DNA from 2 places in the Pseudomonas sp. B611 genome. Region 2 is predicted to be linked to the other one. Evidence: predicted binding sites of a transcription regulator. Region 2 holds the regulator's gene; the other holds the start of a gene.
What was found. Region 2 encodes FliA, which starts transcription of late flagellar genes. Its sites were predicted from a motif close to CTAAAGTTTNNNNNNNNNNNGCCGNTAA; they were not measured.
Positions count from the first base shown of each region.

Region 1: the regulator FliA is predicted to act here: its motif matches at 2,437-2,464, upstream of ACZRMO_RS02395 (flagellar protein MotY).

Region 1 covers NZ_JBUZST010000001.1:507,545-515,203, reverse strand. The annotation lists gene ACZRMO_RS02400 (argininosuccinate synthase) at 118-1,335, opposite strand; gene ACZRMO_RS02395 (flagellar protein MotY) at 1,465-2,373, opposite strand; gene pyrC (dihydroorotase) at 2,530-3,576, shown strand; gene rnt (ribonuclease T) at 3,573-4,244, shown strand; gene ACZRMO_RS02380 (peroxiredoxin) at 4,309-4,911, opposite strand; gene ACZRMO_RS02375 (bacterioferritin-associated ferredoxin) at 5,154-5,372, shown strand; gene bfr (bacterioferritin) at 5,574-6,044, shown strand; gene grxD (Grx4 family monothiol glutaredoxin) at 6,114-6,452, opposite strand; gene ACZRMO_RS02360 (molybdopterin oxidoreductase family protein) at 6,530-7,659, opposite strand, start outside.
Region 2 covers NZ_JBUZST010000005.1:51,956-59,614, forward strand. The annotation lists gene ACZRMO_RS12965 (chemotaxis protein CheA) at 1-987, opposite strand, end outside; gene ACZRMO_RS12970 (protein phosphatase CheZ) at 999-1,787, opposite strand; gene ACZRMO_RS12975 (chemotaxis response regulator CheY) at 1,806-2,180, opposite strand; gene fliA (RNA polymerase sigma factor FliA) at 2,349-3,089, opposite strand; gene fleN (flagellar synthesis regulator FleN) at 3,086-3,919, opposite strand; gene flhF (flagellar biosynthesis protein FlhF) at 4,025-5,341, opposite strand; gene flhA (flagellar biosynthesis protein FlhA) at 5,353-7,467, opposite strand.

The DNA.
Region 1 (7,659 bases), on a different contig from region 2:
CTCAACACTCTTTAAACATCGATAAACATCCCCCAACACAAGGTACCGCCTTACTTTTTTAACAGGCAAAAAAAAGGCCCCTTTAACAAGGGGCCTCTCTTAAAGCGTCACGGGCACTCAGAACAACTTGCGACCTTTGTTGGCCGCAATGCGCATGCGCAATGCGTTCAACTTGATAAAGCCCGCTGCGTCCGCCTGGTTGTAGGCACCGCCGTCTTCTTCGAAGGTAGCGATGTTGGCATCGAACAGCGACTCATCGGACTTGCGACCAGTGACGATCACATTGCCCTTGTACAGCTTCAGGCGCACAACGCCGTTCACGTGGACCTGGGAGGCATCAATCATCTGTTGCAGCATCAGACGCTCAGGGCTCCACCAGTAGCCGGTGTAGATCAGGCTGGCGTACTTGGGCATCAACTCGTCTTTGAGGTGAGCCACTTCGCGGTCCAGGGTGATGGACTCGATAGCACGGTGGGCACGTAGCATGATGGTGCCGCCCGGGGTTTCGTAGCAGCCACGGGACTTCATGCCCACGTAACGGTTCTCGACGATGTCGAGGCGGCCGATGCCGTGTTCGCCACCGATACGGTTCAGGGTCGCCAGCACGGTGGCCGGGGTCATTTCGACGCCGTCCAGTGCGACGATGTCGCCGTTGCGGTAGGTCAGTTCCAGGTACTGCGGCTTGTCTGGAGCGTTCTCCGGGGAGACGGTCCATTTCCACATGTCCTCTTCGTGCTCGGTCCAGGTGTCTTCCAGCACGCCACCTTCATAGGAGATGTGCAGCAAGTTGGCATCCATCGAGTACGGGGACTTCTTCTTGCCGTGACGCTCGATCGGGATTGCGTGCTTTTCAGCGTAATCCATCAGCTTTTCACGGGACAGCAGGTCCCATTCACGCCAAGGCGCAATCACTTTCACGCCTGGCTTGAGAGCGTACGCACCCAGTTCGAAACGCACCTGGTCGTTGCCCTTGCCGGTGGCGCCATGGGAAATGGCGTCAGCGCCGGTTTCGTTGGCGATTTCGATCAGGCGCTTGGCGATCAGCGGACGTGCGATGGAGGTACCCAGCAGGTACTCGCCTTCGTAGACGGTATTGGCGCGAAACATCGGGAAAACGAAATCGCGGACGAATTCTTCGCGCAGGTCGTCAATGTAGATCTCTTTCACGCCCATGGCTTGCGCCTTGGCACGTGCAGGTTCGACCTCTTCGCCCTGACCCAGGTCAGCGGTGAAGGTCACCACTTCACAGTTATAAGTATCCTGCAGCCACTTGAGGATCACCGAAGTGTCCAGGCCGCCGGAATACGCGAGAACGACCTTGTTTACGTCGGCCATGCCATCACTCCACGGGGTTGTACGGAAAGGCGACGATTCTACCGATCAAAACCGTGAAATTACAGGGGCGCGACAGCAAATGAAGATAAAGCGACAGATTATGTCGAACGAGCGACCGATGGTCGCACGTTATGAGGTAGCGGCTGGATTGCTTGGCGCAGTGGCCGTGGGCGCCGGGTTCTCGGGGGCTGCCACCCGTTCCAGCTGAATATTGACGCGGCGGTTGCGCGCTCGGTTGGCCGCATTGGTGTTGGGCACCAGCGGGTAGCTTTCGCCGTGAAAACGCAGGGTGACCTGCGACTCCTGGATGCCGTTGGCCTTGAAGTACTCCATGACCGCCAGGCCCCGCCGGCGCGAAACATCGCGATTGGTCAGGCGATTGCCGCTGTTGTCCGAATGGCCGTTGAGCTCGATGTGGTTGACGGTGGGGTCAGCCTTCATGAATTCAACAATCACCGCCAGCTTCTGTTTGGCTGCGGCGTCCAATTCGATGCCGCCACCTGGAAAGCCGACTTCCGTCTGTTTGACCTGGTCGTAGTTCATCGGCAGCAACTTGGCGGTACACAGTTGATAGTCACTGTAGGCCTTGTTGAAGCGCACCGGCAACAGACGGATTTCCGAGTAGCCACCTTCGCGCCCGTAATGTCGAACCGTCGGCGAGCGGCCCTCAAGCAAGCCGTTGAACAGCCGCCCCGCCTGGGCCTGGGAACTGTTGAACAACACATCGCCGCTGCCGGCACGCACCGCACCCAAGTTGATATCACCACGGCCAGGCTGCCAGGGTGCAGCCGCGGCCAACAAGGTAGCCGAGCCCGCCCCCAGCGATCCGCCATAGGCTTTCAGACGAAACGTCGCCTGCTCGCCCGCCCGGCGCACGAACTCACCCGAACCGAAATCGGTGATCGGCTGGGTCAGACGGCACTCAAACTTGTCGCCCTCCACCTTCCACTCAATATTCTCCAGACGTGTCTGGAACGTGAGGGCCATCGCAGGCAGGCTGGCGAACACACTGAGCAGGGCTAGATATTGCTGGCGCACGGGAGGCTCCACTGGTTTCTACAACACTTCAAAGCGTCATACATCGATAAGGCATACGAAAGGCTATCGGATGCATCCTGCAAAACTTGATAGCGAGTGCCTGCAAGAGTCTTTTCCGGTAGCATTCCCACCAGATTGACCCGCCTGGAATCCCCAATGTCCGACCGCCTGACCCTGCTGCGTCCCGACGACTGGCATATTCATCTTCGCGATGGTGCTGCGTTGCCCCAAACCGTGGCCGATGTTGCGCGCACGTTTGGCCGCGCCATCATCATGCCTAACCTGGTACCTCCGGTGCGTAATGCCGCTGAAGCCGACGCCTATCGCCAGCGTATCCTCGCTGCGCGGCCGGCCGGCAGCCGCTTCGAACCGCTGATGGTGCTCTACCTCACCGACCGCACCCAGCCCGAAGAGATTCGTGAAGCCAAGGCCAGCGGTTACGTGCACGCCGCCAAGCTGTACCCGGCTGGCGCGACCACCAACTCCGATTCCGGCGTGACCAGTATCGACAAGATCCTGCCGGCCATCGAAGCCATGGCCGAAGTCGGCATGCCGCTGTTGATCCACGGTGAAGTCACCCGTGGCGACGTGGATGTGTTCGACCGCGAGAAAATCTTCATCGACGAGCATATGCGCCGTGTGGTCGAGCTGTTCCCGACCCTCAAGGTGGTGTTCGAACACATCACCACCGCCGATGCCGTGCAGTTCGTCACCGAGGCTTCGGCCAACGTGGGCGCAACCATTACTGCCCATCACCTGCTGTACAACCGCAACCACATGCTGGTGGGCGGGATTCGGCCGCATTTCTATTGCCTGCCGATCCTCAAGCGCAACACCCACCAGGTGGCGTTGCTGGATGCCGCGACCAGCGGTAACCCGAAGTTCTTCCTCGGTACCGACTCGGCGCCCCACGCCCAGCATGCCAAGGAGGCCGCGTGCGGCTGTGCCGGTTGCTACACCGCTTATGCGGCGATCGAGCTGTACGCCGAAGCGTTCGAACAGCGCAACGCCCTGGACAAGCTTGAAGGTTTTGCCAGCCTCAACGGCCCGCGTTTCTACGGCCTGCCGGCAAATACCGACCGTATCACCCTGGTCCGTGAAGACTGGACCGCCCCTGCCAGCCTGCCGTTTGGCGAGCTGACCGTTATCCCGCTGCGCGCCGGTGAAACACTGCGCTGGCGCCTGCTGGAGGAAAGCAAGTGAGTGAAGACCATTACGACGACGAACACGAGCACAGTGGTGGCGGCTCCCGCCACCCGATGGCCGAGCGGTTTCGCGGCTATCTGCCGGTTGTCATCGACGTAGAAACCGGTGGTTTCAATTGCGCCACCGATGCGCTTCTGGAAATTGCCGCGACCACTATCGGCATGGATGAACAGGGTTTCGTGTTCCCGGAACACACCCACTTCTTCCGCGTCGAGCCGTTTGAAGGCGCGAATATCGAAGCAGCCGCTTTGGAGTTCACCGGCATCAAGCTCGATCACCCACTGCGCATGGCCGTGAGTGAAGAAGCCGCGCTGACCGATATCTTCCGTGGCGTGCGCAAAGCGTTGAAGGCCAATGGCTGCAAACGCGCGATCCTGGTCGGGCACAACAGCAGCTTCGACCTCGGCTTCCTGAACGCCGCCGTGGCGCGGTTGGACATGAAGCGCAACCCGTTCCACCCGTTCTCCAGTTTTGACACCGCCACCCTCGCGGGCCTGGCTTACGGCCAGACCGTACTGGCCAAAGCCTGCCAGGCAGCCGGTATCGACTTTGACGGTCGCGAAGCCCACTCGGCGCGCTACGACACCGAGAAGACGGCTGATCTGTTCTGCGGCATCGTCAATCGCTGGAAGCAGATGGGCGGCTGGGAAGATTTCGGCGACTGAGCCATTTCCCGCCCATAAAAAAACCGGCCTTCTCAGGCCGGTTTTTTTGTACCTCGACGCAGGCTTACAGCTTGCCAGCGTTCTCGGTCAGGTAAGCCGCAACGCCTTCTGGCGAAGCGTTCATGCCTTTGTCGCCTTTTTTCCAGTTGGCTGGGCAGACTTCGCCGTGCTCTTCGTGGAATTGCAGAGCGTCGACCAGGCGGATCAGCTCTTCCATGTTACGGCCCAGTGGCAGGTCGTTGATGATCTGGGAGCGTACAACGCCCTTGTCATCGATCAGGAACGCGCCACGGAAAGCCACGCCGCCTTCGGATTCAACGTCGTAGGCCTTGGCAATGTCGTGCTTCATGTCGGCAGCCATGGTGTATTTGACTTTGCCGATGCCGCCATCATTGATGGCGGTGTTGCGCCAGGCGTTGTGGGTGAAATGGGAGTCGATGGAAACGGCTACCACTTCAACGTTGCGCGCCTTGAAATCGTCCATGCGGTGGTCCAGAGCGATCAGCTCCGACGGGCAGACGAAGGTGAAGTCCAGCGGGTAGAAGAACACCAGGCCGTATTTGCCTTTGATGGCTTCAGACAGCTTGAAGCTGTCAACGATTTCGCCATTGCCGAGGACGGCGGGTACGTCGAAATCCGGGGCTTGTTTGCCGACGAGTACGCTCATTGGGTATCTCCTGATGTGAGGGTGACGATTGAAGTAAAAGGACCGGCCCAGTCTGGCGCGCATAAGCGACAGCCCTGTGACGCAGTCACGCTTCGTGAAGATCGATCATCATACACTGAAAAAACCGTTCGTCAGTGCGGGCACGCTGCCAGCGAATACCCTACGAATCTACTTTGACAATCATTCTCGTTAACATTAAGATCCACCGCACTTAAGCCTTAAACCCGCGACGGTTCTCCCTTATGTATGTGTGCCTCTGTACTGGCGTCACCGACGGACAAATCCGCGAAGCAATCTACGAAGGTTGCTGCAGCTACAAGGAAGTGCGTGAAACCACCGGCGTTGCCAGCCAGTGCGGCAAATGTGCCTGCCTCGCCAAGCAAGTGGTACGGGAAACCCTGACGCAGCTGCAAACAGCCCAGGCCGCGATCCCCTATTCAGCAGAATTTACACACGCTTAAATTGGCGTGTTTTAAAGAACCGGACTTAGTGTCCGGTTTTTTTATGCCCGCAATTCAATTAGTTAGCGCCAAGACGCGGAACACAAACATTCTTATTCCGATTAATTTTCATTTATTATTCAATAACTTAGGTTTGACACTAAGGTTTTCGCCGCTCAAACTCCGCCCTATACACAGCGATTACAGGGCAGGACCCCAGTCATGAAAGGCGACATCTCAGTCATCCAGCAACTCAACAAAATCCTTGCCAATGAACTGGTCGCGATCAATCAGTACTTCCTGCATGCGCGCATGTATGACGATTGGGGCCTGGAAAAGCTCGGCAAGCGTGAATACAAAGAATCCATCAAGGCCATGAAGGACGCCGACGCGCTGATCAAACGCATCCTGTTCCTCGAAGGCCTGCCGAACGTGCAGGACCTGGGCAAGCTGAACATCGGCGAGCACACCCAGGAAATGATCAGCAGCGACCTCAAGTTCGAACACAAGAGCCACAGCGACATTAAGGCCGCCATCGCTCACTGCGAAACCAAAAGCGACTTCGGCAGCCGCGAACTGCTCGAAGATATCCTCGAAGACCAGGAAGAACACATCGACTGGCTGGAAACCCAACTGGGCCTGATCGATAAAGTCAGCCTGGAAAACTACCTGCAATCGCAGATGGGCGAATAAGCCCTCAGCACGCAGGTGTAAAAAAGCCCCGCTCTCTCACGAGAAGCGGGGCTTTTTATTGCAGGCGCATCAAGCGTCGGTCTTGGCCGCCGCATTTGCTGCTGCTTCTTTGATCAGCGCTTGCAGCGAACCATCAGCCGCCATCTCGACGATGATGTCGCTACCGCCGACCAGCTCACCGGCCACCCACAATTGTGGGAACGTAGGCCAGTTGGCGTACTTCGGCAGGTTGGCGCGGATTTCAGGGTTTTGCAGGATATCCACGTAAGCGAATTTCTCGCCGCACGCCATGATGGCCTGGGACGCCTTCGCGGAGAAACCGCACTGAGGAGCGTTAGGTGCGCCCTTCATGTAAAGCAGAATGGTGTTGGCAGCAATCTGCTCTTTGATCGTTTCGATGATATCCATGGAACACCTCGGCTGGAACTTTGCGACTCACAGGTCGGCACGGTGGCGCATTGTAACGCAAAATTCCAGCCGGGTGCTCAGGCAGCTGCTACCTGCACCGGAACGCCATTAAGCGCAGCGTTGCCCGACAACTCGTCCAATTGCCGTTCGTCGGTCAAGTCGTTCGCGCTCGCCCCCGGCTGCCCGCTGGCAATGCTCATCTGCACACCCGGGCGGCCATGGCCCCAGCCGTGGGGCAGGCTGACCACGCCGGGCATCATGTCCAGGCTGGCCAGCACTTCCACCTCGATCATGCCAATGCGTGAACTCACACGCACCCGCTGGCCATCGCTCAACTGCCGGCTGGACAGGTCATCGGGATGCATCAGCAACTGATGACGCGGCTTGCCCTTCACCAAGCGGTGATAGTTGTGCATCCAGGAATTATTACTGCGCACATGCCGGCGCCCGATCAACAACAGTTCGTCAGCCACCGGCAGCGGCTGCGCGGCAAACCGCGCCAGGTCGGCGAGGATCACCGCTGGCGCCGCCTGCACCTTGCCATCTACGGTTTTCAGACGCTGGGCAAGGTTGGCCCTGAGTGGCCCCAGATCCACGCCATGGGGGTGATCGGCCAGCATCGCGACGGACAGCCTATGCTCGGAGGCATCACCGTACGCCCCGGCCCGTAGGCCGAAGTCGATCATCTGCGCCGGCGCCATGGTCGGCTTGAGCGCTGCCCCCGTCTGCGCGGCGAACGCCTGGGCCAAACCGACAAAGATCTCCCAGTCATGCAACGCGCCTTGCGGCTTGGGCAAGATCGCGCGATTGAAACGGGTGACATTGCGCACGGCGAACATATTGAAGGTGGTGTCGTAGTGATCGTTTTCCAGGGCCGAGGTGGACGGCAGGATCAAGTCCGCGTAACGCGTGGTCTCGTTGATATAGAGGTCGATGCTGACCATGAACTCCAAGCCATCCAAAGCCTGCTCCAACTGACGACCGTTCGGCGTGGACAACACGGGGTTACCGGCAACGGTCACCAGCGCGCGGATTTGCCCTTCGCCTTGCGTCAGCATCTCTTCAGCCAAGGCCGACACCGGCAACTCGCCGCCATACTCCGGACGCCCGGAAACCCGGCTCTGCCAACGATTGAAATGCCCGCCACCGGTGGACGCCACCAGGTCCACTGCCGGCGACGTGCACAACGCACCGCCGACCCGATCCA
Region 2 (7,659 bases):
ACGGGCAGGGGCTGCTGCGGCGGGCGCCGGAGCAGGTTTGGCCGCCACCGGTGCTGGGGCCTTGGCGGCTACTGGCGCTGGGGTGGCGACCGCAGCCGAGGCCGAGGCCCCCACTTCGGTGAACTTGCCCTTGCCGTGCAACTCGTCCAGCAGGGACTCGAATTCGTGATCGGAAATCAGGCCGTCAGCGGCCGGTGCTGCGGCAGCGGCTGCCGTTGGCGCCGCTGCGGCGACTTCCGGCAAGGCGTCGGCCACAAACGTGCCCTTGCCGTGCAGTTGGTCGAGCAACGCTTCGAATTCATCGTCGGTGATGTCGGTGCTGGCGGAAGCGGCAGGCGCCTCGGCAGCAGCGGCAGGCGCCACGGCGTCGGCGGCGAACTGGCCTTTGCCGTGCAACTGATCGAGCAACGATTCGAATTCGGCGTCGGTGATGTCTTCGCCCGTCGGCGCAGCCACGGCTGCCACCGGCGCTTCGGCTTCAGCCTTGACCGCGTTGAGGGAGTTGAGCAGTTGTTCGAACTCGCTGTCCGTCACATCCGCCTCGGCCTCGACCACAGGCTCGGGCGCCGCTTCTGCGACAGGCGCAGCCGAAGTGTCAGCCGGTTCGGCCAGGCGCGCCAGGGCGGCCAGCAGTTCCGGGGTGGCAGCAGTGATCGGTGCACGTTCGCGCACCTCGCTGAACATGCCGTTGACCGCATCCAGTGCTTCGAGAATCACGTCCATCAATTCCGAATCAACGTGACGCTCACCCTTGCGCAGGATGTCGAACACGTTCTCGGCGATGTGGCAGCACTCCACCAGCTCATGGAGCTGGAGGAAGCCGGCGCCCCCTTTTACAGTGTGAAAACCGCGAAAAATTGCATTGAGCAGGTTCGCATCATCCGGTCGGCTTTCCAGCTCGACCAGTTGCTCGGACAACTGCTCTAAAATTTCGCCGGCCTCTACAAGGAAATCCTGAAGGATTTCTTCATCGGCGCCGAAGCTCATGTGGGTGCTCCTTAGAAGCCTAAACTGGATAACAGGTCATCAACATCATCTTGACCCGATACAACGTCTTCACGTTTATCGGCATGAATCTGCGGACCTTCACCCTTGGCGAGATGTTTTTGTGGATCTTTTTCCGAGAGGATCGCTTCGCGGTCATGTTCGATGCCGGCAAAACGGTCAACCTGGCCTGCCATGAGCACCAATTTGAGCAAATTGCTTTCCACTTCGGTGACCAGTTGGGTCACGCGCTTGATCACCTGACCGGTGAGGTCCTGGTAATCCTGGGCCAGCAGAATGTCATTGAGGTTGCTGGAAACCGTGCGATTTTCCTGCTCGCTGCGTGACAGGAAACCTTCGACCCGACGCGCCAATTCACGAAACTCCTCCGCCCCGACTTCGCGACGCATGAAGCGACCCCAGTCGTGGCTCAAGGCTTGGGCTTCGTTGGCCATGCCATTGACCAGGGGGGTGGCGTTTTCCACCAGGTCCATGGTCCGGTTGGCCGCCGCCTCAGTCAGCCTGACCACATAGGACAGGCGTTCGGTGGCATCGGTGATCTGCGAGATTTCTTCGGCCTGGGGCATGTGCGGGTCAATCTGGAAATTGACAATCGCACTGTGCAGCTCGCGTGTGAGCTTGCCCACTTCCTGGTACAGGCCGCGGTCACGGGTCTGGTTGAGCTCATGGATCAACTGCACCGCGTCGCCGAACTGGCCTTTTTCAAGGCTGTCGACCAACTGGTGAGCATGCTTCTTCAGGGTCGACTCGAAGTCTCCCTGTGATATTTCTTTATGCTCCATAGCTCCCCCGCGATGGCATTAGCCGTGGATGCGTTCGAAAATTTTCTCGATCTTCTCTTTCAGCGCCAATGCCGTGAAAGGCTTGACCACGTAACCGTTGACCCCGGCCTGGGCGGCTTCGATGATCTGTTCACGCTTGGCTTCGGCGGTCACCATCAACACCGGCAAGCTGCGCAATTTTTCGTCCGCACGCACGTGGCGCAGCAGGTCGATACCGGTCATGCCCGGCATGTTCCAGTCAGTTACCAGAAAGTCGATGCTCCCGCTGTTGAGGATCGGAATCGCCGTAATGCCGTCATCCGCCTCGACCGTGTTTGTGAACCCAAGGTCACGCAACAGGTTTTTAATGATCCGCCGCATCGTTGAGAAGTCATCAACGATGAGGATTTTCATGTTCTTGTCCAATTCGACCTCCAAGCAGTCTTAAACGCGCCCAGCACCTGGACGCGCCATTTCAATCAACAGGCGTTACACAAAAAGGACTGCCCAGGGCACCACGGTGCAAACCCGCAAAAGCCTGAGGCCTTCACGGGTTCGTCTGCAGTGTCCCCACACCGCCTGTCAGCGCGCGCGCCACTCTCCCAATCGCCCCCGCAAGCGGGCTGCGCACTGGCTATGCAGCTGGCTGACACGCGACTCGCTGACCCCCAGGACCTCACCGATTTCCTTGAGGTTCAGCTCTTCGTCGTAGTACAGCGCCAACACCAGTCGCTCACGCTCCGGCAAATTGGCAATCGCGTCCGCCAACGCGCCCTGGAAACGTTCGTCTTCCAGGTCACGCGACGGCTCAAGATGTGCACTTGCGCCGTCCTCATGCAGCCCCTCGTGTTCGCCGTCCTGTAGCAGGTCGTCGAAACTGAACAGGCGGCTGCCCAAGGTATCGTTCAAAATCCCGTAGTAATCGTCGAGACTCAATTGGAGTTCGGCCGCAACTTCGTGATCTTTAGCGTCGCGACCGGTTTTTGCTTCAATTGCACGAATTGCGTCACTGACCATGCGTGTATTGCGGTGTACCGAACGCGGCGCCCAATCCCCTTTACGCACTTCATCGAGCATCGCACCCCGGATGCGGATACCCGCATACGTCTCGAAACTCGCACCCTTGCTCGCATCGTATTTGGTCGAGACTTCGAGCAGGCCGATCATGCCGGCCTGGATCAAGTCTTCAACCTGCACACTCGCGGGCAAACGCGCCAACAAGTGATAAGCGATGCGCTTGACCAGTGGCGCATAGCGCTCGATCAATTCGCCTTGGCTGTCACGTGCCGACTTCTTGTAAAGGTTGTAGCCGCTGGCTGTCATAGCACCGGTCCTGCGCTCGTCTGATGCACCAATCGCTCGACGAAAAACTCCAGATGCCCCCGCGGGTTGGCGGGCAACGGCCAGGTATCGACCTTCTGGGCAATAGCCTTGAACGCCAGTGCGCACTTCGAACGAGGGAACGCTTCATAGACCGCACGCTGCTTTTGCACGGCCTTGCGCACACACTCATCATAGGGAACTGCGCCGACGTATTGTAAGGCGACATCGAGGAAGCGATCCGTGACCTTGGTCAACTTGGCGAACAGGTTGCGACCTTCTTGCGGGCTCTGGGCCATGTTGGCCAGGACACGGAATCGGTTCATGCCGTAGTCACGGTTGAGCAGTTTGATCAGGGCGTAGGCGTCGGTGATCGAGGTGGGTTCATCGCAGACCACCAGCAAGACTTCCTGCGCGGCGCGCACAAAGCTGACCACGGACTCGCCGATCCCGGCGGCGGTGTCGATCACCAGCACGTCGAGGTTGTCGCCGATATCGCTGAATGCCTGGATCAGGCCGGCATGTTGCGCCGGGCTCAGGTGCACCATGCTCTGGGTGCCCGAGGCCGCCGGCACGATGCGGATCCCGCCAGGCCCCTGCAGCAGCACGTCGCGCAGCTCACAGCGGCCCTCGATCACATCGGCAAGGGTATGTTTGGGCGTCAGCCCCAGCAGAACGTCGACGTTCGCCAGCCCCAGGTCAGCATCCAGCAGCATGACGCGACGGCCAAGCTCTGCCAGGGCCAGGGACAAATTCACTGACACGTTAGTTTTCCCGACGCCACCTTTGCCGCCGGTCACCGCGATCACCTGTACGGGATGCATGCTGCCCATTTTATTTCTTTACCTTGTCTTGCTTAGACGCAGGCTACATGGCTTGGCCGCGTGAATCGCTTGCAGACCATCGATGTAGGTACATTTCACGGTGTTCGTACTGCCTCAACCCACCCGCTTTGCCGGGTTGTGATAGAGGTCAGCGAACATATCGGCCATCGCTTCCTCGCTAGGCTCTTCTTGCATTTGTACGCTGACTGCCCGGCTGACCAACTGATGACGGCGCGGCAGATGCAAATCATCTGGAATCCGCGGCCCGTCGGTCAGGTAGGCGACCGGCAGTTCATGGCTGATAGCCAGGCTCAACACTTCGCCCAGGCTCGCCGTCTCATCCAGTTTAGTCAGGATGCAGCCGGCCAGCCCGCAACGCTTGTAGCTGTGATACGCAGCGGTAAGAACCTGTTTCTGGCTGGTGGTTGCAAGCACCAGGTAATTTTTCGATTTGATGCCACGCCCGGCCAGGCTTTCCAGTTGCATGCGCAAGGCCGGGTCGCTGGCTTGCAGGCCGGCCGTATCGATCAGCACCACGCGCTTGCGCAGCAGCGGATCGAGGGCGTTGGCCAGGGACTGGCCCGGGTCGACGTGGGTCACCGACACATTGAGGATGCGCCCCAGGGTCTTGAGCTGCTCCTGGGCACCGATGCGGTAGCTGTCCATGCTCACCAGCGCGATATTCTGCGCGCCGTACTTGAGCACATAACGCGCCGCCAGCTTGGCCAGGGTGGTGGTCTTGCCCATGCCGGCAGGGCCGACCATGGCGATCACACCGCCCTCTTCCAGGGGTTCGATTTCCGGGGTGACGATCATCCGCGCCAGGTGCGCCAGCAGCATGCGCCAGGCCTGGCGGGGTTCTTCGATTTCGGTGGTCAGCGCCAGCAGGTCGCGGGACAACGGGCCGGACAGGCCGATGCGTTGCAGGCGACGCCAGAGGTTGGCCTGGGCCGGCTTGCTGCCTTGCAGCTGCGTCCACGCCAGGGAGCCCAGCTGCACTTCCAGCAGCTCACGCAGGCCGTTTAGCTCAAAGCGCATCGAGTCGAACACGCGCTGGTCAACCGCGGCGGCCGGGGCTGGCGCTGCGGGACGTGGCGGTTCGGTCAACGTCGGCTCGACCAGCGGCTCGGCAGCAGTCAGCGGCAGGCCGGCGAACAACTGGCGATTGGTGGTGGCATCGCTGTCGCCACGCATGCTCAGCTCAGCCTGGGCCGAGACGATGCGCGAGGCGGTCTTGCGCAGCTCGTCTTCGAGTTCCATGTTCGGCACGCGCGGGGCCAACGCCTGAGGGGTGTAATCCAGGGCAGCCGTCAGCTCGACACCGCCGGCAATACGACGGTTACCGATAATCGCGGCGTCGGCGCCCAGCTCATCACGCACCAGTTTCATGGCCTGACGCATATCGGCGGCGAAAAAACGCTTCACTTGCATAACCCACTACCTCAGCCGTTGGGCCCTACTGTCGCGACGATAGTCACTTGCTTGTTGTCAGGAATTTCCTGATAAGCCAAAACGTGCAAATTCGGAACTGCCAGGCGTCCAAACCGCGACAGCATCGCCCGGACGGGGCCTGCCACCAGCAGAATCACTGGATGGCCCTGCATTTCCTGGCGCTGTGCGGCGTCGATCAACGAACGCTGCAGTTTTTCAGCCATGCTTGGCTCCAGCAGAACGCCCTCTTCCTGGCCTTGTCCTGCCTTCTGGATACTATTGAGCAATATTTGTTCCAACCTTGGTTCCAAGGTGATCACAGGCAGCTCAGACTCAGTGCCTACAATGCTTTGCACGATGGCGCGGGACAATCCGACCCGCACCGCCGCCACCAATGCGGCAGTATCTTGACTCTTGGCGGCATTGTTGGCGATGGCCTCGGCAATGCTGCGGATGTCGCGCACCGGCACTTGTTCGGACAACAGCGCCTGCAACACCTTGAGCAACTGCGACAGCGACAGCACGCCCGGCACCAGTTCTTCGGCGAGTTTTGGCGAGGCTTTGGCCAGCAGGCCCATCAATTGCTGGACTTCCTCGTGGCCGATCAGCTCGTGGGAGTGCTTGTAGAGGATCTGGTTAAGGTGCGTGGCGACCACGGTGCTGGCGTCTACCACGGTGTAACCGAGGGACTGGGCCTGGCTGCGCTGGCTGATTTCGATCCACACCGCTTCCAGGCCAAAAGCCGGATCTTTGGCGGTGATGCCATTGAGGGTGCCGAAGACCTGGCCGGGGTTGATCGCCAGCTCGCGGTCTGGGTAGATCTCGGCTTCGGCGAGGATCACCCCCATCAGGGTCAGGCGGTAGGCGCTTGGGGCCAGGTCGAGGTTGTCGCGGATATGCACGGTGGGCATCAGGAAACCCAGGTCCTGGGACAGCTTCTTGCGCACGCCCTTGATCCGCGCGAGCAACTGGCCGCCCTGGTTGCGGTCCACCAGCGGAATCAGGCGGTAGCCGACTTCCAGGCCGATCATGTCGATCGGCGTGACGTCGTCCCAGCCAAGCTCCTTGGTTTCCGAGGCCCGAGCCGGGGACGGCAGCTGCTCTTGCTGACGGGCGACTTCTTGCAGGGCCTGGACTTTGACCGCGTTTTGCTTCTTCCAGAACAGGTACGCCGCGCCGCCCGCCAAGGCCGCCATGCTCAAGAACGACACATGAGGCATACCCGGCACGATGCCCATGATCGCCATGATCCCCGCCGCCACGGCCAGGGCCTTGGGCGAGGCAAACATCTGCCGGCTGATCTGCTTGCCCATGTCTTCGGAGCCCGAAGCACGGGTCACCATGATCGCCGCTGCTGTAGATAACAACAGTGATGGCAATTGCGCCACTAAACCGTCACCGATGGTCAGCAAGGCATACACGCGACCGGCATCGCCGAAGGTCATGCCGTGCTGGAAGATACCGACCGCCATGCCGCCGATCAGGTTGATGAACAGGATCAGCAGGCCGGCGATGGCGTCACCGCGCACGAACTTGCTGGCACCGTCCATGGAGCCGTAGAACTCGGCCTCCTGGGCAACCTCCAGACGACGCGTCTTGGCTTGGTTCTGGTCGATCAGGCCGGCGTTGAGGTCGGCGTCGATGGCCATCTGCTTGCCGGGCATGGCGTCGAGGGTAAACCGTGCGCTCACCTCGGAAATCCGCCCGGCGCCCTTGGTCACCACGACGAAGTTGATGATCATGAGGATCGCGAACACCACGATACCGACCACGTAGTTACCGCCGATCACCACCTCACCGAAGGCCTGGATCACCTTACCGGCGGCGGCGTGGCCGTCCTGGCCGTGCAGCATTACCACACGTGTAGAGGCTACGTTCAACGCCAGCCGCAGCAGGGTCGCCACCAGCAGAATCGTGGGGAACACCGCAAAGTCCAACGGCCGCAGGGCGTACACGCAGACCAGCAGCACCACGACGGACAGGGCAATGTTGAAAGTGAAGAACACGTCCAAAAGGAACGGCGGCATCGGCAACATCATCATTGCCAGCATCACCAGCAACAACAACGGCACACCCAGATTGCCCCGCGACAGGTCAGTCAGGGTGCCACGGGCCGTGCTGAACATTTGAGAGCGATCTACCACCGGTATTCCTCGTGTCCCTTGAAGCAAAGTTTTGACGCCAGAAGGCGTCCTGGAGGCGGTATTGCAAGAAGCCTTCCAACTTTTGCTTCAAAGGGCAGATCGCGGTGAAACCCCATCTACCTGTGGGAGCGGGCTTGCCCGCGATGGCGGTGGATCAGCCTGCACATGCATTGC